DNA from 4 places in the Pseudoalteromonas sp. TB41 genome. Region 2 is predicted to be linked to each of the others. Evidence: predicted binding sites of a transcription regulator. Region 2 holds the regulator's gene; each other region holds the start of a gene.
The links. Region 2 encodes sigma-54, which starts transcription at its own class of promoters, with help from an activator protein. Its sites were predicted from a motif close to GTTGGCACGNNNNTNGNNT; they were not measured.
Positions count from the first base shown of each region.

Region 1: a site for sigma-54 is predicted at 5,358-5,376, ahead of L641_RS0106575 (EF-hand domain-containing protein). Genes of this name have one in related genera too.
Region 3: a site for sigma-54 is predicted at 5,445-5,463, ahead of L641_RS0100180 (BON domain-containing protein). Genes of this name have one in related genera too.
Region 4: a site for sigma-54 is predicted at 2,036-2,054, ahead of glnA (glutamate--ammonia ligase). Genes of this name have one in related genera too.

Region 1 covers NZ_AUTH01000043.1:13,661-21,984, reverse strand. Annotated here, with positions in the region: gene L641_RS0106600 (lytic transglycosylase domain-containing protein) at 1-561, shown strand, start outside; gene pepQ (Xaa-Pro dipeptidase) at 679-2,001, shown strand; gene L641_RS0106590 (YigZ family protein) at 2,099-2,713, shown strand; gene L641_RS0106585 (TrkH family potassium uptake protein) at 2,807-4,258, shown strand; gene L641_RS0106580 (flagellar brake protein) at 4,283-4,945, shown strand; gene L641_RS0106575 (EF-hand domain-containing protein) at 5,459-5,671, shown strand; gene L641_RS0106570 (EF-hand domain-containing protein) at 5,742-5,954, shown strand; gene L641_RS0106565 (EF-hand domain-containing protein) at 6,093-6,305, shown strand; gene L641_RS0106560 (EF-hand domain-containing protein) at 6,370-6,585, shown strand; gene trkA (Trk system potassium transporter TrkA) at 6,671-8,047, opposite strand; gene rsmB (16S rRNA (cytosine(967)-C(5))-methyltransferase RsmB) at 8,123-8,324, opposite strand, start outside.
Region 2 covers NZ_AUTH01000035.1:8,322-16,645, reverse strand. Annotated here, with positions in the region: gene L641_RS0105470 (YgiQ family radical SAM protein) at 1-1,177, shown strand, start outside; gene mgtE (magnesium transporter) at 1,265-2,623, opposite strand; gene L641_RS0105460 (HPr family phosphocarrier protein) at 2,763-3,035, opposite strand; gene rapZ (RNase adapter RapZ) at 3,060-3,902, opposite strand; gene ptsN (PTS IIA-like nitrogen regulatory protein PtsN) at 3,922-4,374, opposite strand; gene hpf (ribosome hibernation promoting factor) at 4,379-4,666, opposite strand; gene L641_RS0105440 (RNA polymerase factor sigma-54) at 4,693-6,192, opposite strand; gene lptB (LPS export ABC transporter ATP-binding protein) at 6,527-7,252, opposite strand; gene lptA (lipopolysaccharide transport periplasmic protein LptA) at 7,249-7,788, opposite strand; gene lptC (LPS export ABC transporter periplasmic protein LptC) at 7,778-8,324, opposite strand, start outside.
Region 3 covers NZ_AUTH01000003.1:17,215-25,538, reverse strand. Annotated here, with positions in the region: gene L641_RS0100210 (cobalamin-binding protein) at 1-444, shown strand, start outside; gene ung (uracil-DNA glycosylase) at 441-1,103, shown strand; gene L641_RS0100200 (DUF3545 family protein) at 1,163-1,351, opposite strand; gene tal (transaldolase) at 1,578-2,528, opposite strand; gene yaaA (peroxide stress protein YaaA) at 2,747-3,526, shown strand; gene L641_RS0100185 (mechanosensitive ion channel family protein) at 3,646-4,602, shown strand; gene L641_RS0100180 (BON domain-containing protein) at 5,051-5,371, opposite strand; gene srmB (ATP-dependent RNA helicase SrmB) at 5,611-6,837, opposite strand; gene L641_RS0100170 (methyltransferase) at 6,914-7,612, shown strand; gene L641_RS0100165 (DUF2147 domain-containing protein) at 7,706-8,164, shown strand; gene fldB (flavodoxin FldB) at 8,212-8,324, opposite strand, start outside.
Region 4 covers NZ_AUTH01000023.1:11,348-19,671, reverse strand. Annotated here, with positions in the region: gene typA (translational GTPase TypA) at 1-1,601, opposite strand, end outside; gene glnA (glutamate--ammonia ligase) at 2,110-3,516, shown strand; gene L641_RS0103875 (DUF4124 domain-containing protein) at 3,631-4,152, shown strand; gene glnL (nitrogen regulation protein NR(II)) at 4,233-5,303, shown strand; gene ntrC (nitrogen regulation protein NR(I)) at 5,319-6,704, shown strand; gene L641_RS0103860 (cyclic nucleotide-binding domain-containing protein) at 6,736-7,194, shown strand; gene L641_RS0103855 (hypothetical protein) at 7,196-7,861, opposite strand; gene L641_RS0103850 (hypothetical protein) at 7,918-8,196, opposite strand.

The DNA of each region.
Region 1 (8,324 bases), on a different contig from region 2:
GATTGGTTTGATAGTACTATATTCACCCTAGCAAAAATAAAAGCATGGGATTATGTGGATTTGCGTTTCCCTTTTGCATTTCAAGAAATGTTTGAGCGTTACAGCAAGCGAAGCAAAATTGACCTAACTTGGAGTATTGCTATTGCACGTCGCGAAAGCTCATTTGCACCTGATGCGCGCTCCCATGCAAATGCACGCGGGTTAATGCAGCTATTACCGAGTACGGCAAAGTATATTAATAAAGGCACGGTTTCTAATCGTCGTTTGTATCAACCAAAAACCAACATTCGTCTTGGGACTCGTTATTTACAGTATTTAAAAAAGAAAAACCACGGCAATGAGGTGTTAGCTACAGCATCTTATAACGCTGGGTATCATCGTATTAAGCGTTGGTTACCAGAAGAAGCAATGCCGGCTGAGCTATGGGTTGAACTTATTCCTTACAGAGAAACCCGAGATTATGTAAAAAATGTATTTGCTTATCGGCAGGTTTATCATACTCGCCTTGGTCGGGAGGGAAACCTTCTAGCCCCCATATTAGAAATGACGATGGGCGGATAGTAAAAATAAATCTACAACCACAGAGGGATATTTACACAGTACGTATCCCTCTTTTTTGAGCGCTTTGTGTATAAGTGGTAGACTCAAAGCAAGTTAAATTTAACAGATGGGTTTATTATGGAAAAATTAGCCGTTTTATACGCCGAACATATTGCAACATTGCAGCAGCGTACACGTACTATTTGTGAGCAAGAAGGGTTAGAAGGATTAGTCATTCATTCAGGCCAAGCTAAGCGCCAATTTTTAGATGATATGTATTACCCGTTTAAAGTTAACCCTCATTTTAAAGCGTGGCTACCGGTTATTGATAATCCACATTGCTGGATTGTGGTAAATGGTAGCGATAAGCCAAAACTTATTTTTTATCGCCCAATTGATTTTTGGCATAAAGTACCTGATGAGCCAAGAGATTTTTGGGCAGAATACTTCGATATTGAATTGTTATTACAACCCGATCAGGTTGAAAAGCTACTACCTTACGATAAAGCTAAATTTGCCTACATTGGTGAATACCTCGAAGTAGCACAAGCACTTGGCTTTAGTATTATGAACCCTGAGCCAGTACTTAACTATATTCATTACCACCGTGCTTATAAAACGCAATATGAACTTGAATGTTTACGTAATGCGAATCGTATTGCGGTTGATGGCCATAAAGCAGCGCGTGATGCGTTTTTTAATGGTGGTAGCGAGTTTGATATTCAGCAAGCTTACTTAATGGCAACGCGCCAAAGTGAAAACGAAATGCCATATGGCAATATTGTGGCACTTAACGAAAACTGCGCTATTTTGCACTACACCCATTTTGAGCCAAAAGCACCACAAACGCATAATTCATTTTTAATTGATGCGGGCGCTAATTTTAATGGTTACGCTGCGGATATTACCCGTACCTACGACTTTAAAAAGCAGGGTGAGTTTGCTGACTTAGTTAACGCTATGACAGCGCATCAAATTGAGTTAGGAAAAAGCTTAAAGCCAGGTTTACTGTATGGCGATCTGCATATTGATTGTCATAACCGTATTGCTCAGCTATTAAGTGATTTTGATATTGTTAAACTACCTGCAGCCGAAATTGTTGAGCGTCAAATTACCTCAACTTTCTTCCCGCATGGCTTAGGGCATCATTTAGGTGCACAGGTTCACGATGTGGGTGGTTTTATGCGTGATGAAACAGGGGCACATCAAGCGCCACCAGAGGGTCATCCATTCTTGCGCTGTACTCGCTTAATTGAGAAAAACCAAGTATTTACTATTGAGCCAGGTTTGTACTTTATTGACTCTTTATTGGGTGATTTAGCACAAACAGACAATAAGCAGTTTATTAACTGGGAAAAGGTCGAAGCGTTTAAACCTTTTGGCGGTATTCGTATCGAGGACAATATTATTGTTCACGAAGATAGCCTAGAAAATATGACGCGTAATTTATTACTCGACTAAATCCTTATAAAGACGAGTTAGCCAATACGCGCTAAAATAAACGGATACAAAGGGGCCTTTTGGCCCCATTTTTTTAATTAAAGCCTAAGTAAGTGCTATGTCTGAATATAAATACCCAGCCGAAGCTGTATTTCATCAAGAAGAAATTAAAAAAAGTACCTTTATCGTTCATATAGGTCACACGCCCGATCTAAATGCTGCGAAAGCCTTTATTAAAAATATTGAAGAAAAATATAGTGATGCACGCCACAATTGCTGGGCACATGTTGCAGGTAACCCAGGGGGCAGCCATGTTTATGGCTTTTCTGATGACGGAGAGCCCAATGGCACCGCCGGTAAACCCATGCTCAATGTGCTAGTGGGCTCAGGCTTAGGTGAAGTGACCGCTGTGGTAACACGTTACTTTGGAGGTATAAAGCTCGGTACGGGTGGGCTGGTGCGTGCTTATGGTGGTTCACTCAATAATGCCTTAGCAAAACTACAAACCGTGGTGAAAGTGCCGAGTGCTGAGCTGGTGGGCTTTAGTGAATACAGTATGCAAGGGGCGATAGAGCAATACTTAAAAACCAACTTTCAGGTACTTAATATTGAAAAGCAGTTTACTGCAAATATTGAGTGGACTATTACCATTGATAGTCGCCAAGCGCAGCAAGCCATCAAAGATATTTTTGATTTAAGCCACGGCGCAGTTGAGTTAACAATCAAAGAGTAATAGTCTTACATTCATTCCATTTAATGATTAAACATTAAATTTCGAGTCATACAGTAGTTATTTTAATTTACTAATAAAAAAGCGATACGCTCAATGCAATTTCGTACCATCATAAAAATTCTTGGCCAATTGGTTGCGCTATTCAGTATTACTATGGTGCCACCAGCGCTAGTGTCTTTAATTTATAAAGATGGTGGAGGGGTGCCGTTTGTTTTAGCCTTTATATTCAGTGTTGTTATTGGCTTAATGGCTTATTACCCAAATAGGCATGAGCATGGCGATTTAAAAGCCCGCGAAGGCTTTTTAATCGTGGTTTTGTTTTGGCTGGTACTAGGCGCGTTTGCCTCCTTACCGCTGGTATTTTTACAAGAACCCAATCTCTCTTTGGCCGATGCCGTGTTTGAAGCCTTTTCTGGCTTAACCACTACAGGAGCTACCGTACTGACCGGTATAGAGTATCTGCCTAAATCGGTATTGTTTTATCGCCAACAATTACAGTGGTTTGGTGGTATGGGGATCATTGTATTAGCGGTAGCAATCCTGCCAATGCTTGGCGTAGGTGGTATGCAGTTGTATCGGGCTGAGATTCCAGGCCCCGTAAAAGATTCCAAAATGACCCCGCGTATAGCCGACACCGCTAAACACCTTTGGTATATTTATGTGTCTATTACCCTTGCATGTACTTTGGCGTATTGGAGCGCTGGCATGAATTGGTTTGATGCAATTTGCCATGCTTTTTCTACGGTGGCTATTGGTGGTTTTTCTACTTATGACGCTTCAATGGGGCATTTTGATAGCCCAGTAATTAACTTTATTTGTGTGTTCTTTTTAATTATCGCAGCCATTAACTTTTCTCTGCATTATGCTGCTGTAGCGAGTCGTAATATTAGTGTCTACATTCGTGACCCTGAATTCAAAGTGTTTCTATGTATTCAGCTCGCGCTGGTGGTGATTTGTTTCACGGTACTTTCATCTCACGATGTTTATGCCAATGGCGATGAAACCCTCGATCAGGCATTGTTTCAAGCTGTATCTATAAGCAGCACCGCAGGATTTGCCACAGATAACTTTTCTGCTTGGCCTTTGTTTTTACCTATTTTATTAATATTCTCTAGTTTTATTGGTGGCTGTGCTGGTTCAACTGGTGGCGGTATGAAAGTAGTGCGCGTGTTTTTACTTTATCTACAAGGAGTGCGAGAGCTAAACCGCTTAGTGCATCCTCGAGCTATATACTCTATAAAGTTAGGACGAAAGGCGCTACCAGATAAAGTAGTTGAAGCGGTATGGGGTTTTTTCTCGGCTTATGCACTAGTCTTTATTATTATTATGTTAGCGTTAATGGGCACCGGGTTAGACAATATAACGGCATTCTCAGCAACGGCAGCGTGTTTAAATAACCTTGGGCCTGGTTTAGGTGATGTTGCTTCTCATTATGGCGCTATTACCGATACTGCAAAATGGATATTAACCGTGGCAATGGTATTTGGTCGTTTAGAGATATTTACCTTACTTGTGCTATTTACCCCAACATTTTGGCGTGGATAACGTTATAAATATCAGGAAGGAAATATGCGAAAAACCAATTTGGAAAAGTTAAACCAAATCGTCACGGGTGGCATAGTTGATTTAGAAATCCTCACCCCCACGAGTAGCCGACGCGTAAAAACAGAGTTTATAGGCTTATTAGAAAATAAGTTTATTATTTTAAATTACCCCAATGCAAAACGGCTCCCCATGGCAAGTGATTATTTACGCGATGGTGTGATGGTGGTGGTAAGAGCGCTTATAGAGGGCAGTGGTGGGCATGTTTTAGCGTTTCGTCAGCAGCTTATGTCTGTAGCATCTCACCCAGCTAAGTTATTGTTTATCGACTATCCTTCACAAGTACAGCTATTTGAACTGCGCTCGCAAGCGCGTATACCGACGCTGTTTCCAGCCAAGTTAAAATTATCGGATGATCGCCCTTCTTTTGAAGGCGTTATAAAAGATATTTCGTTAACGGGTGTTATGTTTGATATTAAAACAACCCAAGAAATCGACGACATTAAAGATATGCGTTGCATCGTAGTGTTTGATGAAGATACAAAGCACGAAGGGCAAATATGCAGTGTGAAAAAACATGCTAAGGGCATATATTGCGGAATTCGATTATTTGCCAGTGAAGAGCAAATGAAAGCCCTGATGGGGGATCACTTCATTGACCCTAATGCACTTGAAGTTGAAATTGTATAAGACCTGTTATCTTTCGACGCTGAACATTTTACAATTCTAAAATATCAACAAGCTCTAACATTTTCGCTCTTTTGCAACAAATAGCCATGTGTTGTTGTTATTTTTAAAAGCCATTTCAAATTTATTTTACAAATTCATTAAAAACAATTAGTTAAATATGTCTTTTATTCTAATTTTTTTGTTTATAACAAAATTAAACTCAACTCACCTTCCTTTTTGTTTATTTAATCCTCTTTTTTAGCGGTTGCTCACCGACTGTGTGGGGTTTTACCTAAACTCAACTCTTTGATTTTTATTGTTTTAATTTTATTGCCTTATCTACTGTTGCTAAAAAGCAACAAAATAACGAGTTAAATAGCGCCATTTTCAGCTAGTTGCTGGTTAATTTATTGAAAATTATGGTTTTTATATTTTTGGCATCGAAGTTGTAATAGTCAGGCTGTATAGAACGAAACGTGATTTAAAGTAAAACACTTAATCGCATAAAACATAAACTTTGAAGGAAGATTGATTATGAAAAGCATTAATAAAACTTTAGCACTTATCGCATTAGCTTCATCATCAGCCGCTTTTGCAGCAAGCGACTTTGACACGCTAGACGTTGACGGCAACGGCGCAATCAGTCAAAGCGAAGCATCGGTTGATGCAAAATTAATGAGCATGTTTTCAGAGCTTGATACTGACCAAAACGGTGAGTTATCAAAACAAGAGTTCTCTAAAGCATAACCCTAAGCTATTAAAGTTTTGGGAGTTAAAAGCTCCCTCATTATTTAAACGATTTTAAGGAATACTCATTATGAAAACATTACACAAAACATTTGCACTTATCGCTCTTGCTTCTTCATCAGCTGCCTTTGCAGCGAGCGACTTCGACACACTAGATACCGACGGCAACGGTGCTATTAGCCAAAGCGAAGCATCGGTTGATGCAAAATTAATGAGCATGTTCTCAGAGCTTGATACTGACCAAAACGGTGAGCTATCAAAAGAAGAATTTTCGAAAGCATAAGGCAAGGCTAAGTATATTCTGAGTTGCCAAAGACAACCTAAATAGGCAAGGAAGCCTATGAAAGAGAATAACAAGGATCGTGATAGCTAGACACAATTTTTTGATAAACCATTGCATTACATTTTGAAGGATTAAATTATGAAAACATTACATAAAACATTTGCACTTATCGCGCTAGCTTCTTCATCAGCTGCTTTTGCAGCAAGCGACTTTGACGCGCTTGATACTGATGGTAACGGCGCTATTAGTCAAAGTGAAGCCGCTGTAAACGCTGATTTAACAGCCGCATTTACTGAGCTTGATACCGACGGTAATGGTGAGCTTTCTAAAGCTGAGTTTGCAAACTTTTAATTTTTGACTTTTTTCATTGCACAGGGATCTCAGAAAAGGATTTCCCTCTTATAGGAGAATTATTATGAAAGCATTAAACACAACACTTGCGATTTTAGTATTAGCGTCATCATCAGCAGCTTATGCAGCGGTAGATTTTGCCTCTTTTGATAGTAATGGCGATGGTGTAATTAGCCAGCAGGAAGCCGCCGCTAATAAACAACTAATGAACATTTTTGATGATTTAGATACCGACGGAAATGGTGAACTTTCTAAAGAAGAGTTTGCAAGAGTACAATAAGTATTAACCCATCATACTCCACTAAAGCCGCTTAATAGTCAGCGGCTTTTTTGTGTTTGTTGATTACTTAACTCAAGCAGTTTAATTATAGAAAAATAGCGCTAACTTGGAATAACTTTTCAACCACGTTAATGTGCTTTTTATCAATTAAGAACATGATTACATGATCGCCTGACAAAATAATTGTATCGTCATGGGCAATCAGTACATCGTCATTTCGCACAATTGCACCTATTGTGGTACCTGCTGGCAATTTAATATCGGCAATTGCGCGACCTACCACTTTAGAGGTATTTTCATCACCATGGGCAACCGCTTCTATGGCTTCTGCAGCCCCTTTACGCAACGAGTACACGTTTACAATATCACCACGGCGCACGTGAGTCAGCAATGCAGAAATAGTCGCTTGTTGTGGTGAAATCGCAATATCAATTTCGCCGCCCTGTACTAAATCAACGTAAGCGCCTCGTTGAATAAGTACCATGGTTTTTTGTGCCCCCATGCGTTTTGCGAGCATAGCCGACATTATATTTACTTCATCGTCGTTGGTAACGGCAATGAACACATCAACCTGTTCAATGTGTTCTTCAGAGAGCAGCTCCTGATCGGATGCATCACCACAAAATACCACGGTGTTGTCGAGCATTTCAGAAAGCTGTTCGGCACGCTCTTTACTTCGCTCTAGTAACTTAACGCTGTGGTTTCTTTCCAGTGAACGGGCTAGACCTGCACCAATATTACCGCCACCGGCAATCATGATTTTTTTATACGAGCGTTCCAGCTTTTGTAGCTCGTTCATTACCGCACGAATGTGTTTGGTTGCGGCAATAAAAAATACTTCATCGTCGGCTTCTATTACGGTGGTGCCTAAGGGTTTTATCGCTTTACCTTGGCGGTAAATAGCGGCTACCCGAGTTTCAACATTAGGAATATGCTGCTTAAGTGTAGATAGGGCATAGCCTACCAATAAGCCGCCATAGTAGGCTTTTACAGCCACTAAAGAGAGCATGCCATCGGCAAATTGCAGTACTTGTAATGCGCCAGGGTAGTCTATTAGGCGGCGAATATACTTAGTAACGAGTGCTTCTGGGGCTATGTAATGATCGACAGGTAAGTCATCATTATGAAAGAGTTTTTCGCGGTATTTTAAATACTGCTCAGAGCGAATACGGGCTATTTTGGTCGGTGTATTAAAAATACTGTAGGCAACTTGGCATGCCACCATGTTAACTTCATCTGAGCTGGTCACCGCAATAATCATATCGGCATCTTCAGCCCCTGCGCGACTTAACACGTCAGGGTGGGCGCCGTGGCCTGCAACACCTTGTAAATCGTATTTATCTTGCAGTTCGCGCAAGCGGTTACCGTCGATATCAACTACGGTTATTTCGTTTTGTTCACCCACTAGGTTTTCTGCGAGTGTGCCGCCAACTTGCCCAGCACCGAGTATGATTATTTTCATTATGTACCCGTATTATTAATACTAATTACATCAAAGTATTAGCTACCTCTAAATTGAAGTAGCTAAATGTGTTGCCTAGGCTTTTTTAACTAATTTAGCGTAGTAAAAACCGTCACTTTCGCCTGGTAATAACTGCAAGCCTGGTGTGGTTTTAGTGTCTTCGCTGTGCAAAGGAATATGCTCTGCGTCTCCATTATTAGCTAAAAACTTAGCAACTTGTTGTTGGTTTTCTTGTGGAAGCACCGAACAGGTTGCATACACCAATGTACCGCCTGGC
Region 2 (8,324 bases):
TATTTGGGTGAATCCGCCGGCTTATCCGCTTGAAACTCAGGAAATGGATGACGTGTTTGGTTTACCTTACCAGCGTATACCACATCCAAGTTATGGCGATGATAAAATCCCTGCTTACGATATGATTAAAACGTCGGTAAATATTATGCGCGGCTGTTTTGGCGGCTGTTCGTTTTGTTCTATTACCGAGCATGAGGGGCGCATAATACAAAGCCGTTCTCAAGAATCGATTATCGAAGAAATTGAACAAATTAGAGATAAAGTGCCGGGCTTTACTGGGGTTATCTCTGATTTAGGTGGGCCAACTGCAAATATGTACAAACTGCGTTGTACCAGTAAAAAAGCAGAGAGTACGTGCCGTCGCTTGTCGTGTGTGTATCCTGATATTTGTAAGCATATGGATACCGATCACACACCCACTATCGACTTATATAAAAAGGCGCGTGAGGTTAAAGGGATCAAAAAGATCTTAATTGCTTCGGGCGTGCGTTATGACCTTGCAGTACGTGATCCTCGTTACGTTAAAGAGCTAGTAACCCATCATGTTGGTGGATATTTAAAAATAGCACCTGAACACACAGAAGATGGCCCATTATCAAAAATGATGAAACCAGGTATGGGCGCCTATGATGAATTTAAAGCGTTATTTGATAAGTACTCAAAAGAAGCGGGTAAAAAGCAGTATTTAATTCCATACTTTATTTCTGCTCACCCGGGGACTAAAGATGAAGACATGGTAAACATGGCTTTATGGTTGAAATCGAATGATTTTAAGCTTGATCAGGTACAAAATTTTTATCCATCACCGATGGCCAACGCAACCACCATTTACCACACAGAAATGAACTCGCTACGTAATATTAAAAATAATACGGAGCAAGTACCTGTGCCTAAGGGAGCGCGCCAACGTCGTTTGCATAAAGCGATTTTACGCTATCACGATCCTGCCGGTTGGCCAATGATCCGCGAAGCCCTGCGTAACATGGGCAAAGCCAAGCTTATTGGTAAAGGGCCTAACTGTTTAGTCCCTGAAGAAGGACGAGATGAAAGACAAACCAAAGGCGGAAAAGGTAACAAGGGCGGTCGTCCTGCGCTTACTCGTCATACTGGCTTTAGCCAGTTTAAAAAAGCCAACACTAAACCTAAGGTAGGTGGTAATCGCCAGCGCGCTAAGTAGCCTTAACTTATGTAAAGTAACTATCGGCTTAAACAAAAACACCGCGTATTGATGCGGTGTTTTTGTTTAAAAACGTTTATAAAAAGATTAAATCAATAACCAAGTCGCAGTACCTAAGAAGGCAAATATACCAACAATATCAGTTACCGTGGTTAGTACCACACTGCCTGCAAGTGCTGGATCTATTTTCATTTTTTTAAGCAATAGTGGGATACTAGCACCCGCAATACCTGCTGCAACTAAATTCATAAACATAGCAAACGCTAAAACACCACCGAGTTTGAAATCCCATTGCCAAAGCGCAACAACACCGGCAATTAGGATAGACCAAACCATACCGTTAATCGCACCGATAGCGAGTTCTTTTAATAATAAAAAACGTTGGTTAGTTTGGTTGATATGACCCACCGCGATACCGCGAATAACCAAAGTTAAGGTTTGGCTGCCTGCAACCCCACCCATTGACGGGACAATGCCATTGAGCACAGCAAGAATTGGTAATATAGCTAAGGTGTTTTCAAAAAAGCTCGCCACAATTGCAGCCAGCAATGCAGTTAGTAAGTTTACACCCAGCCAAATTGAGCGCTTTTTAGAGCTTTTCAACACAGGTGCAAAGGTATCTTCTTCATCATCTAAACCCGCTAAACCCAGTAAACTGTGCTCAGCGTCTTCACGTATAACATCAACGATATCATCAATGGTGATCCGCCCAAGCAAGTGTGCGTTGTCATCAACAACCGGTGCCGATATCCAATTATGACGCTCAAACAATTGTGCAACTTCGCTCTCATCCATTGAAATAGGAATAGACTCACAGTCTTCATCCATTAAATCATGAACAATTTTTTCAGGGGGGTTGGTTAATAAAGTGCTCAGCGATAGGGCGCCTAAAAAGCAGTTATTTTCATCAACCACATATAAGTCATCTGTACCCTCAGGTAATTCGCCGCGTAAGCGAATATAACGCAGTACCACATCTAGAGTCACATCGGGGCGAATAGTAACGGTATCGATATTCATCAATGCGCCAGCAGAGCGCTCTTGATACGATAAAGCCTGCGTTGCACGTTCTCTATCTTGAATATCCATAGCGCTAACAACATCTTTATAAACGGTGTCAGGTAGGCTACGTAGTACTTCCCCTAAGTCATCATGGCCCATGTCTTCGGTTGCAGCAGCAATGTGCTCGGGTGCCATTTGCGCAATAATGCCCAAACGTACATCTTCAGAAAGCTCTTCAAGCACATCACCTTGTACATCAGGATCAACGAGCTGCCAGAGCATACGGCGAATTTTATGCGGGGATGATTCTAAAAGAAGTGCGGTATCACAAGGCGCCGTCTTTGCCAGCATGCGTCTAACTTGAACAAATTGACCACTATTTAGTGACTTAGTCACCTGTTTTAGTTGTTGTAGTGGAATATCTTGTTCTAAAGCTTCAGGCATTGGCGTCCTTAATTAAATTGTATTACATGCTGGAAGGGTATAAATGCTATTCAATTTTAGTTTATCTTACTTTATGTGAGCAAACTAACTCAACCACTATTAACCTAAGCTTAGGATGATGAGTTAATAATGAACTTTTTTATTCTTGCTCATTAAATCGTTGGTCGATGAGTTCACCTATTGCGCTAAGTGCAGGCTCAGCGTCGGGGCCTTCGCATACCACCTTAACTTCTTTGCCTTGGCTGCTTTCGAGTAACATAAGTGCCAGCACGCTATCGCCAGCGGCTTGTTTGTCATCTTGAAATAAAGTGATTGTGGCATCAAATTGCACAGAAAGCTGAGCTAATACTGTCGCCGCTCTAGCGTGTAATCCTAATTTGTTTTTTATTAAAAATGTATTTTCTAACCGCATGACATGTTCTCGCAAGCTTTGATTTTATTCTTGTTCTCGATGGCGAATTTTTACATTAGGATGACTCATTGCAAAGCTTTCACCAATGGTTTGCGCTAAATAAACAGAGCGGTGTTGCCCACCGGTACAGCCAATTGCAATGGTTAAGTAGCTGCGGTTATTTCGTTCTAAATGCGGCAGCCATGTTTGCACAAATGTTTGAATTTGCCATGTAAATTTTTGCACTATGCTGTGACTTGCTAGGTAGTCTTTTACTGGTTGATCCAGCCCCGTAAGTGGCTTAAGTTCAGGCTCCCAATGCGGGTTTGGTAAAAAACGGGCATCGAATACGTAATCTGCTTCTTTAGGGATGCCGTGTTTAAAACCAAATGACTCAAAGGTAATGATCAGTTGTTTATCTTTTTTTCCGAGTATTTTTTCACGAATAGATTCAGCAAGCTGATGCACACTTAAATCTGTGGTATCAATCATATAATCAGCACGATTAATCAATACATCAAGCAGTTGTTTTTCTTTTTTTATGGCTAAATCAAGCGGCAAAGAATCAATAGATAAAGGGTGGAGACGTCGCGTTTCTGAAAAACGTTTTATTAATGTTTGATCGTCACTGTCTAAATAAAATACCGTTGGTTTAGTAAAACCAGGTAAATATTCGAGTATTTCATTAAATTGCTGTTGCTCTTTAGGTAGATTACGCACATCAACACTCACAGCAATTTTATTATAACTGTCGGAAACGCTGCGCACTAATGATGGTAATAAATTAAGAGGAATATTGTCTACACAATAATAACCTAAGTCTTCCACAACGCGTAACGCCACAGATTTACCTGACCCTGAGCGACCGCTTATAATTATTAATTCCATTTATCACCTTTCTTTATTACTACGATTGACTGACGATAACCTGATATAGTTCGCTATCCGATTTGGCGGCGCGTAACTGTTTACAAAATTCTTTATCATTGAGCTTATCAGCAATCGTGGCTAGCATCTTCAAATGCTGCTGATTATCGCCATCGGGAACAATTAACGCGACAAAAATGTCAACCGGTCGGTTATCAATCGCATCAAAATTAATAGCTGTTTCGCTCACTAAAATCAAAGCAAGGGGCTCTTGAGCTCCACTCATGCGACCATGTGGAATAGCAATGCCTCGGCCAATGCCTGTACTTCCAAGCTTTTCTCTTGCAGTTAATGCATTAAGAATATCTTGTTGTGTTAAATAGGGCAGCTTATTGTGAGCCAATTCACTGATAAATTCTAAAATTCTTTTTTTACTATTAAAAAGGACCGCAGCTTTACTGCAGTCCTGACAGATAAGTGAGCTTAGTTTCATAGTGTTAGTGTCGAGCAAGTTTCTCTTTGTGTTTAATTACTTGACGATCTAGCTTGTCAATGAGCGAGTCTATAGCGGCATACATATCTTGATGCTCAGTAGAGGCAAAAATCTCAGCGCCACTAACATGAACGGTTGCTTCAGCTTTTTGGTTTAGTTTTTCTACATCGAGAATAACGTGCACATTCGTTATGTGATCAGTGTGCCTCTGTAACTTCGAAAATTTACTATTTACGTAGTCTCTAAGCGAGTCGGTAATATCTACATGGCGACCAGTTAAATTCAGTTGCATAAACATTTTCCTCTTTGTTGTACGCCTTAAATCAAACTTTTACGTTGATTAGACGGGGGAATAGCTAGAGATTCGCGATATTTTGCAATGGTTCTCCTCGCTACTTTAATTCCTTGCTCTGCCAATATATCTGCAATTTTACTATCACTCAATGGTTTAGCTGAGTTTTCTGCAGCGATTAATTTTTTAATTAATGCACGTATTGCTGTTGATGAACATTCGCCACCATTTTCAGTACTTACATGGCTTGAAAAGAAATATTTAAGCTCAAAAATGCCACGTGGTGTATGCATGTATTTTTGCGTAGTAACACGCGATATAGTCGACTCGTGCATTTCCACCATTTCAGCCACATCGTTAAGCACCATAGGCTTCATAGCCTCAGGACCGTGTTCAAAAAAGGCCTGTTGCTGTTGCACAATACAGTTGGTTACTTTAAGTAGCGTGTCATTTCTACTTTCTAAGCTTTTTATAAACCATTTAGCCTCTTGTAAGTGCGAGCGAATAAACTGGCTATCACCACTTGATTTAACCGTACGCGACATAGCTGCATATTGGCTATTTACTCTGATCTTAGGCATGCTATCTGGGTTTAATTCAACTACCCAACGACCTTTAACTTTTTTAACCGACACATCAGGAATAACGTATTCAGACTCTTCTCTAACAATAGTGTCTGCCGGTTTTGGGCTGAGCGTATGAATCAACGTCATGATTTCTTTTAGCTCATCTTCTTTAAGCTTTGTTTTTTTCATCAACGTGCGATAGTCACGTGCAGCAAGTAAATCAATATGATCGGTTAAGATCATTTTTGTTTCGTTTAAAAAAGGTGTGTCTTTATCAAATTGATTTAGCTGAATACACAAGCACTCTTGTAAACTACGCGCGGCTATTCCCACTGGATCAAATAGTTGAATACGCTTTAATACCGCTTCTATTTCGTCAAGTTCAACTTCATCTTCGCCGTCGTTTTCTTGGTTAAAGCTTTCTAATATTTCTTCACAGCTAAGGGTTAGAATCCCTGAGTCGTCCACAGCTTCTACAATTGCAATAGCTATCGCTTCATCGGTAGGACTAAACGGCGTCAGTTGAAGTTGCCACATTAAATACTCATGCAGCGTTTCAGTCGAAGAGCCTTGATAAATAGATTCATCTTCTGGCATTGGGCCCGATGAAGAGGCAGGCGCAGCGCTCATATATTCATCCCAAGTAACATCCATAGCCATATCATCGCTAATGGTGTCTTTGGTCATTGCTTCGCCGCTATCTTGCTCATACTCGCTAGGTTTATCGTCAGCTGAGGCACTTAGCGTTAAGTCATCGTTATCGGCTTTTTGTTCGTTTTTACCTGCAGTGTCTTCGCTGTAATCATGTTCTTCAACTTCAAGCAAGGGGTTGCTATCGAGTGCTTCTTGAATTTCTTGCTGGAGATCCAATGTACTGAGTTGCAATAAGCGAATTGCTTGTTGCAACTGTGGAGTCATTGTAAGTTGCTGGCCCATGCGCAGCTGTAATGATTGCCTCATGTATCTCTAACAATCCTTTTAAATTACGGTCTGTTGACCTTTACGGATTAAAATTTGTTCAAACTAGGGGCGGTTTAATTGCGGCGCGAGGTTTGTAACCTAGTGGGCTAAGTCAAAACCGAGCAACAAAGAGTAAATCGTCCCTAGGCAGAACCCGAAGGGCAGCGCCTGTTTGGCATTGATGCTGCGTTATCGCCTATTTATGGGGAATACCACACCACATAGGCTCTGCCTTGCCTAAATACCAAACAGACTGCTGCAAATTCAACCTTGAAAGGTCAACAGACCTAAGTATAATTAATCTTAGCAGATGCTTAGTGGAATAACACACATATTAGAGCTTGAACTGCTCGCCCAAATAAACATCGCGTACTGTTTTATCGTTTAATACGTATTCAGGAGTGCCTGATGCAATTAACTCCCCATGAGAAACTATGTAGGCTTTTTCACAAACATCAAGTGTTTCGCGCACGTTATGGTCTGTAATAAGTACGCCAATGCCACGGTTTTTAAGATGCTCTATAATCTTTTTAATATCTAATACTGAGATAGGATCAACCCCCGCAAAGGGTTCGTCTAAAAGGATAAATTTAGGGTTTGCTGCTAACGCGCGAGCAATTTCAACGCGGCGACGTTCACCACCTGATAAGGCCATACCTTGGCTGTCGCGGATATGCTGAATACTAAATTCATCAAGTAAATTATTTAAGGTATCTTCGCGTTGTTGTTTATTTAATTCTTTACGTGTTTCTAAGATAGCCATTAAGTTTTGATAAACAGTCAGCTTTCTAAAAATAGACGACTCCTGCGGTAAATAACCAATCCCTAAACGCGCTCGGCTGTGCATCGGTAATAAAGTAATATCTTTATCATCAATTGATATTTTGCCTTTATCGCTAGGGACAAGGCCTACAATCATATAAAAAGTGGTGGTTTTACCTGCACCATTAGGGCCAAGTAACCCCACAATACTGCCAGCTTCAACCTCTAGGCCAACGTTTTTTACAACTTCACGACCTTTGTAGCTTTTAGCTAATAGCTCTGCTTTTAATGTGCTCATGGTTGGCCTTTATCATCTTCTTTTTTATTTTCAACAGGGACTAAAATAGTGTGTACACGGTCTGTTGAGTTTTCGTCTTTTTCTGCGCTAATTAACTGCTGCTCGATATCGTAAGTGATACTTTTAGCTGTTATTTTTTGACCTGCTTGAGCAATGCTTGCATCGCCGATTAAGGTTAAAAAACGCAGCGATACATCGTAACGCACTTCATTAGCACTGGCACTCATTATGGTGCCATCAGCTTGTGTTTCTTCAAAATATGCAGGGCTGCCTGTGGCAATTAATAACTGTTTGTTATCGCCTAGGTCATCGCGTTTGTGCACTTCTAAACGGTCAGCTGTGATACGGCGATTACCATGAATAATTTCAACATTTTTCTCAAAAATGCCTACGTTTTCTTTTAATTGACCTTCTTGCTTATCTGCACTAATTGAAATTTGATTAGCAGCGGGGGCTTCAGCAGGTTCAGCGCCATTACTGTTAAAAGCAATTAATAGTGAGGGAACAATTAAAATTTTAAATAGGTTATTGGTCATAATATAGGGTTCGCGTATGGTTAATAAGTTTAATCACCTCGGTTTTTAAATCGGCCTCAAGGCCTTTACCTGTGATTTTTAAATTAGGTCCTGTAATAACGACAGGCTGCTGTGATTGCATGGTTAATAGTTTTATATCAACATTGATGGTCTGGGCGGTGATCGTATCGATCATGGCGTTATCTACTAAATTTTGAGCGGTTACATTACCCTCTAACACCAGTTGACGGTCGTCGTAGAGTGTGGCTTCATCGGCGTTAATACGCCATGTTTGCTGCTCGTTGTATAAAGTGAATATAGGCTTTTCAAAAAAGGTAAAACCGAGTTGTTGATACAACTCCATTTTTACCGCAGTTACCTTATGGCTCACTTTACCTTGTTCATTATAAGCCGTTTGTTTTAACTCAATAGCGGTATAATCAGGCTTAGCAATAACTTGTGTTTCTTCGCTTGCAGTTATATCAACCTTAGTAAAATAAGGATACCAGAGCCAAACCATACAGCTTATGAATAAAACGCTCAGTATAATGCGCGCT
Region 3 (8,324 bases), on a different contig from region 2:
AAAAAAGTAGCTGAGGCATTTACAGCTAAGCTCAACGCAATTAAAGCCGCGCAGCATAATAAAACCACGCTTTCTGGGTTTTATCAGCTGTGGCCAGAGCCTATGATGACGGTATCAAAAAATACATGGATCAATCAGTTAATCGAAACCTGCCAAGTAACCAATGTATTTGCAAACAGCGACACAGATTACCCACAAGTCAGCATTGAGAACGTGATAGTAACTAAGCCACAAATTATTATTATCCCTAATGAAAAGTCAAAACGGGTAATACCCACAGTAAATTGGCAGCAATGGCCTGAAGTTCCCGCGGTTAAATATGAGCAATTTATTAGTGTTAACGCGGATTTATTACATCGTTTTTCCCCTAGAATGCTTGATGGATTAGCACAAATGTGTGACAAAGTTGAGGTATCTAGAAAACTTATTAAGAGTCAATTATGAGCAACTGGTCATCTTTTTTAAACCATGAACTTAGCCAAGCATATATGCAGCAAACCCTTGAATATGTTACGAATAAACGAGCTGAAGGCATTGCTGTATACCCACCAGAACCGCAGGTGTTTAGCGCATTTGATGCAACTCCACTTAGCGACATTAAAGTGGTTATATTAGGTCAAGACCCTTACCATGGAGAAGGGCAAGCGCATGGCTTGTGCTTTTCAGTATTGCCTGAAGTTAAAAAGCTCCCGCCTTCACTTAAAAATATTTATAAAGAGTTAGTGACTGACATTAATGGTTTTATTACGCCAGAGCATGGCTATTTACAAAGCTGGGCAGATCAAGGTGTGTTTTTGCTTAATACCGTACTAACAGTAGAGCAAGGGCAAGCCCATTCCCATAAACATTTAGGTTGGGAGCAATTTACCGATAACGTAATTACTCATATAAATGAGCATTGCCAAGGAGTGGTGTTTATTTTGTGGGGCGCACATGCACAAAAAAAAGGTAAAAGCATTGATCGCCAGCGCCATCATGTATTGTCTGGGCCGCACCCTTCACCGCTTTCTGCGCATCGCGGATTTTTTGGCTGTCAGCACTTTTCAAAAACCAATGAACTGTTAATAGCGCAAGGAGCACAGCCCATTAATTGGCAAGTATAGGGTAATTGGTATTAAAAAAGGCTTTCATAAATGAAAGCCTTTTTAGTTGCTGTTGTTGATTAAAACTCTAATTCATCTATAGCAATACTATCAGCAAAATAGTCGAGCTCCTGTAGTTCTTTGCGCAAACGTTGCTTATCTTTTATTGCTTCTATTTCGCGCCATTTTCTTTTTTTATTTTTTTGAGAGGTTTTTTTCGATGTATCAGAACCTTCTAATATCTCTATTATTTCGTTTAGGCTATCCATTGATTATCTCCTATTGACCACTTTTTGAACCTCGGCAGTATCTATACCACAGCTATTAATAAAATAGAATATAAATGTGACGAAACTGTTACTGATGGGTGGTATTTTGATGAAGATCAATACAAAAAGAACGTAAATGGGGACAAGTCGAGTATTTAAAGTAAATCGCAGGCATAAAAAAACGCCGCTAAAAGCGACGTTTTTTAACTCATTAAACAGCTGTTAGTTACATCGCTTTAAAGCGTGCCTCTAGTTGCTCTTGCGCATCTGCAAATGAGCGAATACCTTCAGCTAGTTTCTCAGTGGCCATAGCGTCTTGGTTATGTAACCAACGGAACTGTGCTTCGCTAAGTGGCTCAGGTTTTGGCTCTTTAGCAATGTCGCTCTCTAGTAAGTACTCTTGTGCGTCTTCTAAATTACCTAGCTCTTCTAAAAGATTAGGACTAATTGTTAGCTTATCGCAGCCTGTAAGGGCAATAATTTCACCGGTGTTACGAAAGCTTGCGCCCATAACAACCGTTTTGTAATCGTGACGTTTGTAAAACTCAAAAATACTACGCACCGATTGTACGCCAGGATCTTGTAGCGGGTCGGTTGGTTTTTCCATACCGTTTGCTACGTGCCAATCTAAAATTCTGCCAACAAATGGCGAAATTAAAAATACGTTTGCATCAGCACAGGCACGGGCTTGAGCATCACTAAATAAAAGCGTTAAGTTACATTTAGTGCCTTCTTTTTCTAACTGTTCTGCGGCTTTAATGCCTTCCCAAGTAGAGGCAACTTTAATTAAAATCTTGTCTTTGCTTACACCTTCTTTCTCGTAAAGGCTTAGTAAAGTATGTGCTTTATTAATTGTTGCTTGGGTATCAAATGATAAACGTGCATCAACTTCAGTAGAAATATAACCCGGAACAATTTCGCTAATTTCTTTACCGAGTAACACTGCAAAATAGTCACAAGCCAGCTCTAGTTGTTTTGCAGGCTGTTGCTCGGTTTCTTTAGCGTATTGCCATGCTTTATCTAGATAAGGTTTGTAAGCTTCAATCTCGCTCGCTTTTAAAAGCAGCGATGGATTGGTAGTCGCATCTTCAGGTTGATGTTTTTTTATGGCTTCTATATCGCCCGTGTCGGCCACGATAGAAGAATGTTGTTTAAGCCTTTGTAGAGCGCTAGTCATTTGCTTTTCCTCATTCCAAGCAAGTTAAAAGAAAATCTAAACTACCTTAATATAGCTATACTGCAACAGTGTGACAATGCTTGATAGGTCTTATGTCCTTATCAATGAAAAAACGGTAACGGTTGAGTTTTAGGTAGGATAATTTTAAACAAAACGTGCTTTTCGTCTCATTTAATGTTGAAATTGACATTAAATAATTTACAAGTCAATAGCTAACTATGATCACTGTTATTTCACCAGCAAAGAATCTTGATTACGACACGCCACCCGCAACAGATAAGTTCACTCAACCTGAATTACTTGAGCACAGCGAAGCGCTCATGAAAGTATGCCGTGAACTAACTCCTGCGCAAATTGGCAGTTTAATGAAAATTAGCGATAAACTCGCGGGCCTTAATGCAGCACGTTTTAGTGAGTGGGCGCAACCGTTTACTACGAGTAATGCTAAACAAGCGGTGCTTGCCTTTAACGGCGATGTATACGGCGGGTTAGATGCTAATACCCTCACTACTAAGCAGCTTGATTACGCTCAAGACCATTTACGTATACTTTCGGGATTATACGGATTATTAAAACCACTTGATCTAATGCAAGCCTACCGCCTAGAAATGGGTACAAAGCTTGAAAACAGCCGTGGTAAAAACCTATATGAGTTTTGGGGCAGTATTATTGCTAATAAACTTAACGACGTTTTAGCGGCACAAGATGCACAATACTTAGTTAATTTAGCGTCTAACGAATACTTTAAAGCGGTAGATAAAAAAACGCTTAACGCACAAATTATTACGCCACATTTTAAAGACTGTAAAAACGGTCAATATAAAGTGATTAGCTTTTACGCTAAAAAAGCGCGCGGCATGATGGCGCGTTACCTTATCGAAAACCAAGTCACGCAATTAAGTCAGCTTAAAGAGTTTACCGTGGCCGGTTATTACTTTAGCTCAGAAGCAACCACTAAAGAACTTGAACCGGTATTTTTGCGCGAAGAGCAAAGCTAAATTTAGCGCTATTTGCAGCTAAACACATACCCAAAAAGCTATGCATTGCATGGCTTTTTTTATACTGGCGCTATTTTTGCAAACCTTAGGTTATTAATAGAAACTAAGGTATAAAATAAATGCTCTCAATTCCCTCAATTACAGAAGCCGAAAAACTTATAGAAGAGAAGCTCGGCGGTTGGTTTGATGTTGTTATAAGTCATATCCCTAACTTTATAGTCGCGGTGATTATTGCCATTCTATTTTCATTTATTGCCCGCCTTGCAGGCAAAGGAATGAAAAAAGTATTGCGTCGCTCGCTCGATTCTACTCAAATTGCTGACTTAATGGCCTCCATTTTTAAAGTTATTGTTCTGAGTGTCGGGGTCTTTATTGCCCTTGATTTTATGGGCTTAAAAAGTACCGTTACGTCACTGCTTGCGGGGGCAGGTATTGTTGGTCTCGCCATTGGTTTTGCTTTTCAAGATATGACCGAAAACCTAATTGCGGGTATTGCTATGGGTATTCGTAAACCGTTCAAAGCGGGTGATGTCATAGAAACCGATAATGTGTTTGGTTCGGTACACTCAATAAACTTGCGCAACACACTAATAGAGAGCTTTTACGGGCAGTTGATACTGGTTCCTAATAAAATACTATTTAGAAATGTACTGCGTAATTACAGCACTTTAGGGGTCAGAAGAATAGAGGTACCTGTAGGTATTTCTTACGCTGATGATATAGAAAAAGCCAGTGAAGTTATTGTCGAAAAAATTAATCAATTCGACTTTGTGATCCGCAAAAATGAGACCGCGGTGTACGCAGAAGGCTTTGGTGATAGCAGTATAAACTTACTGGTATGGTTTTGGATTAAATACCCTGGTGAGCCCGATTTTATGACGGTGCGTCACAAAGGGGTTGTGGCAGTAAAGCAAGCACTCGATGCTGCTGATATAAGTATTCCGTTTCCTATTCGTACGCTGGATTTTGGTATTAAGGGCGGTGAAAAACTCGATGCCATGATAAGCGATAAAATAAGTCAGCAGTCAGCAAATAAAGAGGGTGACAATAATACTGATGCAAGACAAGGTGAGTAAATAATTTAAAACCCCATGGTAAAAGCATTGGGAAATAGTTACTGACTATCAGCGCGTTTTTACAAAGTAAAACGCGCTTTTTTATAATAATTAATTGATGATCTGAAGTAATTAAAGCCTTGCGTTAACTAAGTTAAAAGCGTCTCAATTAGAAAACTATATCGATAAGGTTTCTCATCTCAAAATAGATTACTTAATTAATCGAATTTGTGCTCAAGCTTGATGCAAGCCCTATATAGTAAGTGTCTGTGAGTAATAAAGGATTCAATGGTTTAAGTAGCTGCAATTAGCGTCGCGATTGGTGCGTAAACGAAAAAGCTTTTAATCAAGCTATTTAAACTGGATTGGGATTATGTCTGTATTGAATTTATATTGTGCAGGCCATAAAAAGCGCCGCTTGTGTTGGAGAAGCAAGCAGCGCTGAAGAATAAGTTAAGAAGGAGGTGTATTAAATAACACTAATTTTGTTGCGAATTACTTTAACTCCATCCATATTTTCTAAAAATTTTTGTGCAAGAGCACGTTCAAAACCGTTATTAGCTTTGCCTTTAAGTTCAACGTCGCCATTTTCGACCTGTACGTTCAAATTTTCTAATTCTAAATTTGGATTAGTACGTAACTCATGAGTAATAGATTGTTGTAAATTAGGTTGTGTGGCCACACTACTTACTACTGCTAAATGCGTTGCTGCACTAACTTTAAAAGCAGAGACTAATAAAAATAAACAACAAAACGAAATAAAACCGATAGTAAATTTAATGCGACTCATAACTATATCCTTAGTGTGTTACTAAAAAACAACGCCATTACTCGGCGTTTTAATACTCGTATATTCGATAGGGTTACAAGTTTCATTCCAAGATTAACTATTTGAAATAATTGGATATTTTATTAATTGGTTATTCAGCTAAGTAGTTTTTACATATTACTCTGAATTGCTTACTCACTGTTTTTAAGCCACAAAAAAGCCGACAAACGTCGGCTCAATCAAATGTATTAAAGCTAAAGCTATTTTTTCTTTTTAGCTTTGGCTTTTTTCTTCGCTTTCATTTTTACTGGATCTTTACGCTTTTTAACTGGTGGCTTAGCTTCTTTATGTTTTGGCTCTAATCCTTTAAATACACGGCGTTTTAGCTTTTGCTCTATGTAACGTTCTACTTTGTAAAGGATGCCAATATCGTGCGCTTCAATTAGTGAAATCGCTATGCCTTTTTTACCCGCGCGGCCTGTACGGCCAATACGGTGTACGTAAACATCTGCAGTGCGAGGCATATCAAAGTTAATTACGTGGCTTATATCAGCTACATCAATACCACGCGCGGCGACATCGGTCGCGACTAAAATGCGGGTTTTGCCACTGTGGAAATTTTCCATCGCTTTCATGCGTTTATCTTGTGGCATTTCACCACGTAGCCACGCAGCTTTAACGCCGTTATTGGTTAGTTCACCAATAAGGGTTTCAAGGCGCTCACGAGTTTTTACAAACACAATCGCTTTACTAACATCAGGGCCGTTTAAGGTGTTAACTAATAGCTCAAGTTTATGATGATAATCATCGGCTAAATGAACCCATTGATGTATTTTAGCTTTTTCTTTACGTGATGATTCGGCTTCAAGCAGAGCCGGGTCGTTTAAAATACGCTCTGCAAATAATTCTACGCTGTCACCTTCAAGAGTAGCTGAGAATAAAAAGCACTGACGACGATTTTTAGCTTCATCACAAATACGCAGCATTTCTTTACGAAAGCCCATGTCGAGCATGCGGTCGGCCTCATCAAGAATGAGCATTTCTACGTTTTCTGCGTGGAAGTTTTCAGTTTCCAAATACTCCATTAAACGCCCAGGTGTGGCGATTAAAATGTCGTTATTATTTTCAAAAATTTCTTTGTGTGTACCGTAATTAATACCGCCGGTAACCACCCCAATTTTTAAGTGGGTTTGTTTTGCAAGTAACTCACATTGTTCATGAGTTTGATAAGCAAGCTCGCGAGTTGGGGTCATAATTAATACCCGTGCAAAGCCCGGATCACGACGCGGGAAATCCATTAAATATTGAATTGCTGGAATTAAGAATGCCGCCGTTTTACCCGTACCTGTCGGTGCAGACGCTAAAATATCACGCCCTTGCAACGCCTCAGGAATGGCTTGTTGTTGAATGCTAGTAGGGGTTTCAAAACCCATTTTATTAATAGCATTGAGTAGCTTATTATCAAGATCAAATTCAGAAAATTGCATAGAGTGTCAAAAATAGGGGACAATTGCCGTTAATTATACGCACTTAAACCTACTTGGTGAATGAAAAGGTGAAAAAATGTCTGGTTTTGCATTTAAACAATTTAAGGTTGAGCACGACCAGTGCGCCATGAAGGTATCTACCGATGGTATTTTACTTGGGGCATGGGCTGATTTAAGCGGTGCAAGTTCGTTATTAGATATTGGCACAGGTACGGGGTTACTGGCGTTAATGTGTAAACAGCGAGTGCCAGATTTAAAGGTGAGTGCGGTTGAGGTTGATAAGGCCGCCTACCAGCAAGCTGTACAAAATTGCCAGCAAAGCCCTTGGCGAGATATTAGTATTTACCATCAGCCTATTCAGCAGTTTGAGGCTGTGGGTTTATTTGATTGTGTTATAGCTAATCCGCCTTATTTTAATCACAGTTTAAAAGGTGATAATGCAGCGCGAAATACCGCTCGCCATACCGATGGTTTAAGTTTTGCAGAACTGCTTGGTGCGTTTAGGCATCTAAGTCATCAACATTCGCGTTTTAATCTTATTTTACCCACCTCTGAGGCGCAGTTATTTATAACATTAGCACAGCAGCAAGAGCTGTATTTAAATCGTCACTGCCAAGTACAAGCTATGCCAAATAAGCCCTTTAGCCGCAGTTTGATGACTTTTAGTTATGATGATGGCGAAGTAAGTAAAAGCACCCTATGCATAAGGGAGTTAAGTAATGCTTACAGTCAAGACTACATTGCACTGTGCAAGGCGTTTTATTTAAATATGTAAACCACGCTGTATGCCTAAAGCATTTTTACGTAGAGTGTTTTATAAAGGATTGTTAGTATGGCGCCATTATTGACTCATGTTTAAAGTAATCTGATGAATTTATTAACTAAAAAAACAAAAAAAATACTATTACTAGCCCTTTTAGCGGGCAGCTTATTTAACACCTCTGAGGTTTTTGCTAACCCCACACCGGTTGGGCTTTGGAAAACTATTAACGAAGAGACTAACGAGGCTAAGTCGTACGTGCGCATTACTGAGCAAGATGGCGTGCTGACTGGAAAAATTGAAAAAATACTCAATAAAGCCAAGCAAGATGCACTTTGCACCGAGTGTGATGGTGATAAAAAGAATCAGCCTATGTTGGGGATGACCATTATTGAAGATGTGACCTATGCGGGTGACGGTAGTTGGGAAGACGGTGAAATTCTCGACCCCAATAATGGTAAAACCTACAGCGTGCGTTTAACACCGCAGCAAAATGGCGAAAAACTAGAAGTGCGCGGTTATGTGGGCTTTTTTTACCGTAACCAATACTGGTTAAAAGTAGAGTAGTTAAATATTAAAAAGCGCTGCATGGCAGCGCTCTTTGCAATAGTGAGTTATAGGGTTTCAGCGTACTCTGTCATCACTTGTTCTACCCACGTGGCAATACGCTCGTCGCTTAGCTCGTACTGACTATCTTCATCAAGGGCTAAACCAACAAATTGTTTAC
Region 4 (8,324 bases), on a different contig from region 2:
AGGTCGTTATCACGGCTATGAATACCGATAACCATACCTTCGTATACTTCAACACCGTGACCGATGAATAAACGGCCGCGCTCTTGTAAGTTAAATAATGCGTTAGTTAGTGCTTTACCTGTTGCATTTGCAATCATTACACCGTTCTTACGAACACCTAGCTCGCCACCTTTGTGCGGACCGTAGTGATCGAACGTATGGTAAAGTAAACCAGAACCCGATGTTAACGTCATGAACTCAGTTTGGAAACCGATTAAACCACGGCTTGGGATCATAAAGTCCAAACGCATACGGCCTTTACCATCTGGGGCCATATCAGTAAGCTCACCCTTACGAAGACCAATTTGTTCCATGATAGAACCCTGGTGCTCTTCTTGACAGTCAATTGTTAGTGTTTCATACGGTTCTTCTAACACACCATCAACAGTACGTAAGATAACTTCTGGACGAGATACCGCTAACTCGTAACCTTCACGACGCATGTTCTCGATTAAGATACCTAAGTGTAATTCACCACGACCCGATACACGGAAGCTATCTGGGTTATCAGTGTCTGCAACGCGAAGTGCAACGTTGTGTACTAATTCTTTGTCTAAACGCTCACGGATATTACGTGATGTTACAAACTTACCTTCTTTACCACAGAAAGGTGAGTTATTTACAGAGAACGTCATCGTTACTGTTGGCTCATCAACACTTAGTGGAGGTAATGCTTCAACGTTGTTAGGACAACAAAGCGTATCTGAAATCTTAAGCTCGCCAAGACCCGTTACCGTTACGATGTTACCAGCGTAAGCTTTGTCAGTGTCAATACGCTCAAGACCTAAGTAGCTTTGTACTGAACCAATTTTACCGTTACGTTTAGACCCGTCAGCGCTAATAACCGTAACTTGTTGGTTAGGTACAACTGAACCGCGTTTGATACGACCAATGCCAATTACACCTTTATAAGAGTTGTAATCAAGCTGTGAGATCTGCATTTGGAAGTCACCTTCAGGATCTGCATCCGGTGGTGATACTTCGTCAACGATCATCTTGAACATAGGTTCCATGTTATCAGATGCTTCGTCTAAATCTAATGTAGCCCAACCATTGATTGCTGATGCGTAGATTACTTTAAAGTCTAACTGTTCATCAGTTGCGCCTAGGTTATCGAATAAATCAAAGATTTGATCCATAACCCAATCAGGGCGAGCACCTGGCTTATCAATTTTATTGATAACAACGATTGGCTTTAAGCCTTGCGCGAATGCCTTTTGCGTTACGAAACGCGTTTGTGGCATTGGACCTTCCTGAGCATCAACAAGTAGTAATACTGAGTCAGCCATCGAAAGTACGCGTTCAACTTCACCACCGAAGTCGGCGTGTCCAGGAGTATCTACGATATTGATATGGTAATCATTCCATGAGATAGCGGTGTTTTTCGCTAAAATGGTAATACCACGTTCTTTTTCAATGTCGTTTGAATCCATCACGCGCTCTTCATTACCGCCGCGTGTTTCTAATGTACCTGATTGCTCAAGTAGTTTATCAACCAGTGTTGTTTTACCGTGGTCAACGTGGGCGATAATTGCTATATTTCTTAACTTTTCGATGCTCATATATTCACTCAGAGAAATTGAATCTCATTGATCCTGCAGGGGCTATACGTTCTCACCTGCGCTTTCACGAGATGTCCCAGCATAGGATTTAAAAGGGCGCATATTATCCCCTATAAATGGAATGGATGAAAGTTTATCCAAAATAAAATTTCAAACTTTCGCAATAAAATAATTAACCCATTGTTTTAAAATAATTAATTATGATAATTAATTTTTAGATATTTATATAAAAAGATGGTTTTGGGTTAATTTAAAGCGACTTTACTGCGTATTTTGCATTTTCTTTGTGCTAGTCTAAGGTGATTAATTTACAAGCAATTATTGCTTTGTAAATATTGCACCATTTTGGAAAAATTACGCACTAAGATGGTGCTTAATCTATATCACCTTTATTTTATTTATATTTTTTTACATAAAAAACAAATAATTATAATAGTGGCACAAAATCAGCTTGTAGATATTCAACGTATCTAAGCAGCAATAATAAAACCCAATAGTTGGAGGACACATGTCACAATCGGTTTTAGATTTTATTAAAGAAAATGACGTTAAGTTCATTGATTTACGCTTTACTGACACAAAAGGTAAAGAGCAACATGTTTCTATTCCTCATCATCAAGTTGATGAAGACTTTTTTGAAGATGGAAAGATGTTTGACGGTTCTTCAATTGCTGGCTGGAAAGGCATCAACGAATCAGACATGGTGTTACTACCAGATGCAGATTCAATTAAACTTGACCCTTTCACAGAAGAAACAACCCTAATCGTTCGTTGTGACGTGGTTGAACCTTCTACATTACAAGGTTACGAACGCGACCCTCGCTCAGTTGCTAAGCGCGCTGAAGAATACATGCGCTCTACGGGTATTGCTGACACCGTTTTATTTGGCCCAGAACCAGAGTTTTTCGTATTTGACGATGTTAAATACAAATCTGACATGTCAGGTTCAATGTATAAAATTGATTCTAAGCAAGCAGCTTGGAACTCAGATAAAGAATATGCAGATGGCAATACAGGCCATCGCCCAGGTGTTAAAGGCGGTTACTTCCCAGTTGCACCTGTTGATGATTTCCAAGATTGGCGTTCTGCAACGTGCCTAGTTTTAGAAGAAATGGGTCAAGTTGTTGAAGCGCATCACCACGAAGTGGCGACTGCCGGTCAAAACGAGATCGCAACGCGTTTTAATACTATGGTGTTAAAGGCCGATGAAATCCAAGAAATGAAATATGTTATCCACAACATGGCTCACCTTTACGGTAAAACGGCAACATTTATGCCTAAGCCGGTTGTTGGTGATAACGGTTCTGGTATGCACTGTCACCAGTCTTTAGCAAAAGATGGCGTAAACTTATTCGCAGGTGATAAATACGGCGGACTTTCTGAAGATGCACTTTACTACATTGGCGGTATCATCAAACATGCTAAAGCGATCAACGCTTTTGCTAACGCGTCAACTAACTCGTACAAACGTTTAGTACCTGGTTTTGAAGCTCCGGTAATGCTTGCATACTCGGCTCGTAACCGTTCGGCGTCAATCCGTATTCCAGTTGTGCCATCTGCAAAAGGTCGTCGTATCGAAGTACGCTTCCCAGATCCAACAGCTAACCCATACCTTGCTTTCTCAGCAATGCTTATGGCTGGCCTTGACGGAATTAAAAACAAGATCCACCCTGGCGATGCTATGGACAAGGATTTATACGACTTACCAGCTGAAGAAGCGGCAGAAATTCCAACAGTAGCCTCATCATTAGATGAAGCACTAGCTGCACTTGATTCAGACCGTGAATTCTTAAACCAAGGTGGTGTATTCACCAATGACCTAATCGATGCTTACATCGCACTTAAGTCAAAAGAAGTTGAAAAACTTAACATGACAACTCACCCTGTTGAGTTCGAAATGTACTACAGCTGTTAATTTATTAACCGATAAATAATGTGTGTTTTAAGCCCGCTTTGCGGGCTTTTTTTATGGTAAATTTAACGGTTCTACACTAAAGTGAAGTTAGTTTAAACAATGCAGGATAGCTGGATGGTAGGTAAGATTTTGTTGCTATTAATAGCTTTAATGTTAAGCCTTAATAGCCATGCGAGCGATAAAAAAATTTACGCATGGAAAGACAAAAATGGGGTGTTGGTTTTTTCAGATACTCCTCAGCCTGGCGCTAAAGAGGTTAAACTCACGAGCCAACATCTCAGCATGCCCGCTACAAACACCGATATTCTTGATACTGCTCCTACTAAAACAGCAGTAAAGTTTAGTATTAGTATTTCATCGCCTGAACCAAACCAAACTATCAGGGAAAACACCGGCTCTGTGTATGTCTCTACCCGTATTGCCCCTCGATTTGAAGCTGGATTTACCATTGGTTTATTTTTAAATGGCGTTGCCATTGGTGAACCTAGTGACACCACTACACTGGCGTTAAGAGATGTGGAGCGAGGCCAACACACACTGCAAGTTAAACTTTATAATAAACAAAATCAGGTAATTGCAACCAGTCCTGAAAGTGTATTTTTTATGCACCGTAAAGGCCTTAACATAGGTCGATAATTACAATTAAGTACGCGTGTTTAGCGTATATTTTCTAAAAACCTTGCCTACCTTCCCAGGCGCACTAAAATGGTGCAATGATGATTAATAAAACACATTTTAGCCCAGAGCTACTGAATATAATTTGGCAAAACCAAACAACCGCCCTGATGTTACTTGATGAAAGCTTTCAGCTTATTTACGCTAACACCAGTGCCAGTGAATTACTTGGCTTAGGCGAAAAACGTTTGCTAGGACAAGCATTCGACGATTTATTTAACTACCATTCTATCGACTTAAAACGCATTGCACAGTACTCGTTAGTTGATGGTGTAGACTGCCACCAGCACAGGGCTGACGTGGTGTTTATCGATTCTCGCCATGCAAAATTAGCGGTGAGTACTCGGCGAATAAAACATAACGACACCTATTATATTTTATTTGAATGTCGACAAACCGATGACGAAATAAAACATGACCAAGTCTCAAATCAAATGCATCAATACCAAGCTGCACGTAACTTAATTCGCGGTTTAGCCCATGAAATTAAAAACCCGCTGGGTGGAATTCGCGGGGCGGCGCAATTATTGCAGTATGAGGGTGATCAACAAGAAAGAGATCAATGTGCAGAACTGATAATTGAACAAGCCGATCGGTTGCGTGAATTAGTTGATAGACTCCTTGGGCCTAACCAACTACCGCAAAAATCGTATGGCAATATACATCAAACATTAGAGTCGGTTGTTAAACTCAGTACGTTAGATAACAACCGCGATATTCGGTTAGTTAAAGACTACGACCCGAGTATTCCTGATGTCTATATTGATCAGAGCAAGGTTCAACAAGTGGTGCTTAATATTGTGCGTAATGCGCAACAGGCATTGGTGGATGGTGGCGAAATAAAAATAAAAACACGGATTAATTATCAGCATCGTCGCCCGGGAAAAGCCCCTAAAAAGGCATTGCTTATTCAAGTAATGGATAACGGCCCAGGTATTGATGCTAATTTACGCGACACCTTATTTTACCCTATGACCACTAATAAAGAAGGTGGCTCGGGACTTGGATTATCTATAGCGCAAACCTTGATTGATCAACATGATGGCTATATCGAATGCGATAGTTGGCCAGGACATACTGAATTTAATATTTATCTGCCATTTACAGATTAATACTTTGGAGTTTGCATGAAAACAGCTTGGCTTGTAGATGATGATGCCTCAATTCGCTTTGTACTAGAAAAAGCACTGACTCGCGCAGGGTTTGAAGTAGAAAGCTTTGCAGATGCGCAAAACGTTCTTAATGCACTAAAATTTAGTCAACCCAGTGTGTTAATTTCAGATGTAAGAATGCCGGGGATGGACGGGATGGCGTTACTTGAGCTGATAGCTGAGCAAACCCCTGGCCTACCCGTTATTATTATGACCGCACACTCTGATTTAGACTCAGCGGTTAATGCTTTTCAAAAAGGTGCGTTTGAGTACTTAGCTAAACCGTTTGATTTAAATGAAGCCGTTGCGCTAGTGGAAAGCGCCTATCGTGCTAATTCGACCAAAAAAACCAAACGAAAAAGCGCGCCACCCAAAAGCGCTCATATTATTGGCGAAGCCCCTGCTATGCAGGAAGTGTTTCGTGCTATAGGCAAACTCTCAGCATCCAGTATGAGCGTACTCATCAATGGTGAATCAGGTACCGGTAAAGAGTTGGTTGCCAGCGCCTTGCACAATCACAGCCCGCGTAAAGAAAACCAATTTATTGCTCTTAATATGGCCGCTATTCCTAAAGAGTTAGTTGAGTCTGAATTATTTGGCCATGAAAAAGGCGCTTTTACGGGGGCCGATAGCGTGCGTAAAGGGCGCTTTGAACAAGCCAATGGCGGTACCTTATTTTTGGATGAAATAGGTGATATGCCACTTGATGTACAAACCCGCTTGTTACGCGTATTAGCCGATGGCGAGTTTTACCGCGTTGGCGGCCATCAAAGTATAAAAGTGGATGTGCGCATCATTGCTGCCACTCACCAAAATTTAGAAGAGCTGGTAAAACAAGGTAAGTTTAGAGATGACTTATTTCATCGTTTAAACGTGGTTCGCTTACGCTTGCCGGCTCTACGCGAGCGCCCCGAAGACATAGAACGCTTAGCGCTACACTTTTTACATAAAAGTGCAAAAGACCTGCAAGTAGATAGTAAAGTACTTAGCCCTAAAGCGATTAAACAACTGTGTTTATTTAATTGGCCAGGAAATGTTCGCCAGCTTGAAAACACCTGTCGATGGTTAACCGTAATGGCACCTGGGGAGCTGATTGGTGAGCAAGATTTACCCCCTGAAATTATTGATAATGCCGCCGCAACTCAAGAAGGCGATTGGCTAGATTCATTTCAGCAATGGCTTAATCAAGAGTTTAAACAAGGTAAAGAAAATATTTGGCCGGATATTCAAGCCCAGCTGGAAACCCGCTTAATAAAAACAGCACTCGCTAATTGTTCAGGCCATAAGCAAGAAGCCGCGGTAAAAATTGGTTGGGGTCGCAATACGTTGACCCGTAAATTAAAAGAGCGCAATATTAGCTGATATTTTATAAGGCTAGCGCCCTAGGTTATTGATGAAGTTAATTGAAAACATCCCTTTGTTTAAGCAAATGGAAATTATAAATCGCTTAGAATTCTTTAAAGAGTTCACGCTTAATGAACGTCAAATTCTTTTAGAGTCGTTTGGATTATTATACTTAGTAAGTAAAAATCAGTTTTTATTTAAAGAGTTTGATAATGACAAGCGACTTTTTATTGTCCTCAGTGGCTCTTTGATGGTGTTTAAGCATAGTCACCTACTGAAACTGGGTAGTATAGAGCCTGGTGAATTTATTGGTGAGGGCGCGTTTATTAATAACCGAGAGCGCAGCATTAATGCACGCGCCAAAGAAAATGCCATCGTACTGGCTATTACTGCCGATGCCCTTACCCGCCTACCTAATGTTATACGCGAAAAAATTAAAGACCGTATTATTGAAGGAATGAGCCTGCGCATAGCTAAACTAAGCGAACATATAGAAACCCACGGTTAAATCAGTCCATATAAACAATTTGTAGTGAGCAATCAAGCCAACCAGGGGTGTTAACGCTTGCGGTATATGTGTAGGTATCTGACGGCTTGGCGCCAAAGGGGGTATTTACAAGCGGCTGCGAATGACTGTATGTTTGCGAATAGTCTTTAAAATAAACAACAACATAACCATATAAATATTCCCAGTTTAGCCTCACGATTGCGCCACTTGGTAATGTAAGCTCAACAGCTTCATTTGCAAATTTGACTGCTAAATCATTGTATTTATCTTCGCTGCAATGAGTTGTTCTCAGCTGTTTAGGCATAACAAAATTTCTATTGGCATCAGCATTTTTTAAATAAAAGCCTATATTGCCATCACCATAAAAATGATTTGAACGACTTGTATAATTAACTTGTGGCGCGTACCCTAGCTCTTGCATTATAGCTGCAAGTTGCTCCGTCTCTTTGGGGTAAATTTTATCGCTTGAGAGTAGTAATGTGGCCTCACCAAAATCTGATGGGATTGCTAGTTCTACATATTCATAGGGAAGAGTTTGTGCATTTAGTGCAGCATCTAGCTGGTTGCGCTGTTCACCTTGCAAGTTTTCAATAAAAACATAAACAGTAGGTCGCTGGCACGCAGCTAATAAAAACACCAATACACATATTAAAATTCCATTTTTCATTATCACCCCCGATCGATTACAAGTGTAGTCTATAAGGGGTGATTTAAAATGGCAATTTAATTTATTTGGTTATTTAACCATGCATCAACACTCTGGCGATTATAAAGTACTTCATTAAATAAACGATGTCGTTCAAATACCAGCTCGCTTTGTTTGGTTTTAAGCCCGCTGACTAACTGACTATGGGTGTCATTAAACTTGGAGATAACTGAAAAACCACGTTCAGTGTCTTCTTGTACCTGCTGAGCCAAATGCTTTCTAACATCATCAGCAGTTAACATATCTGAATTGTCTAAGCCCATTAGCTCTTTTTTCATCGCTAATCTTATGCCCATGTTTTACTCCACTGTTTATATTCAATCTCTTTTTACGACAGATATTGGCAATAAGCGCGCCAATGTGTAATTTTTTTCACGCGAAGTGTAGTCTTGAATTACTTCAGTTTTTTTAAAGACAAATGAAA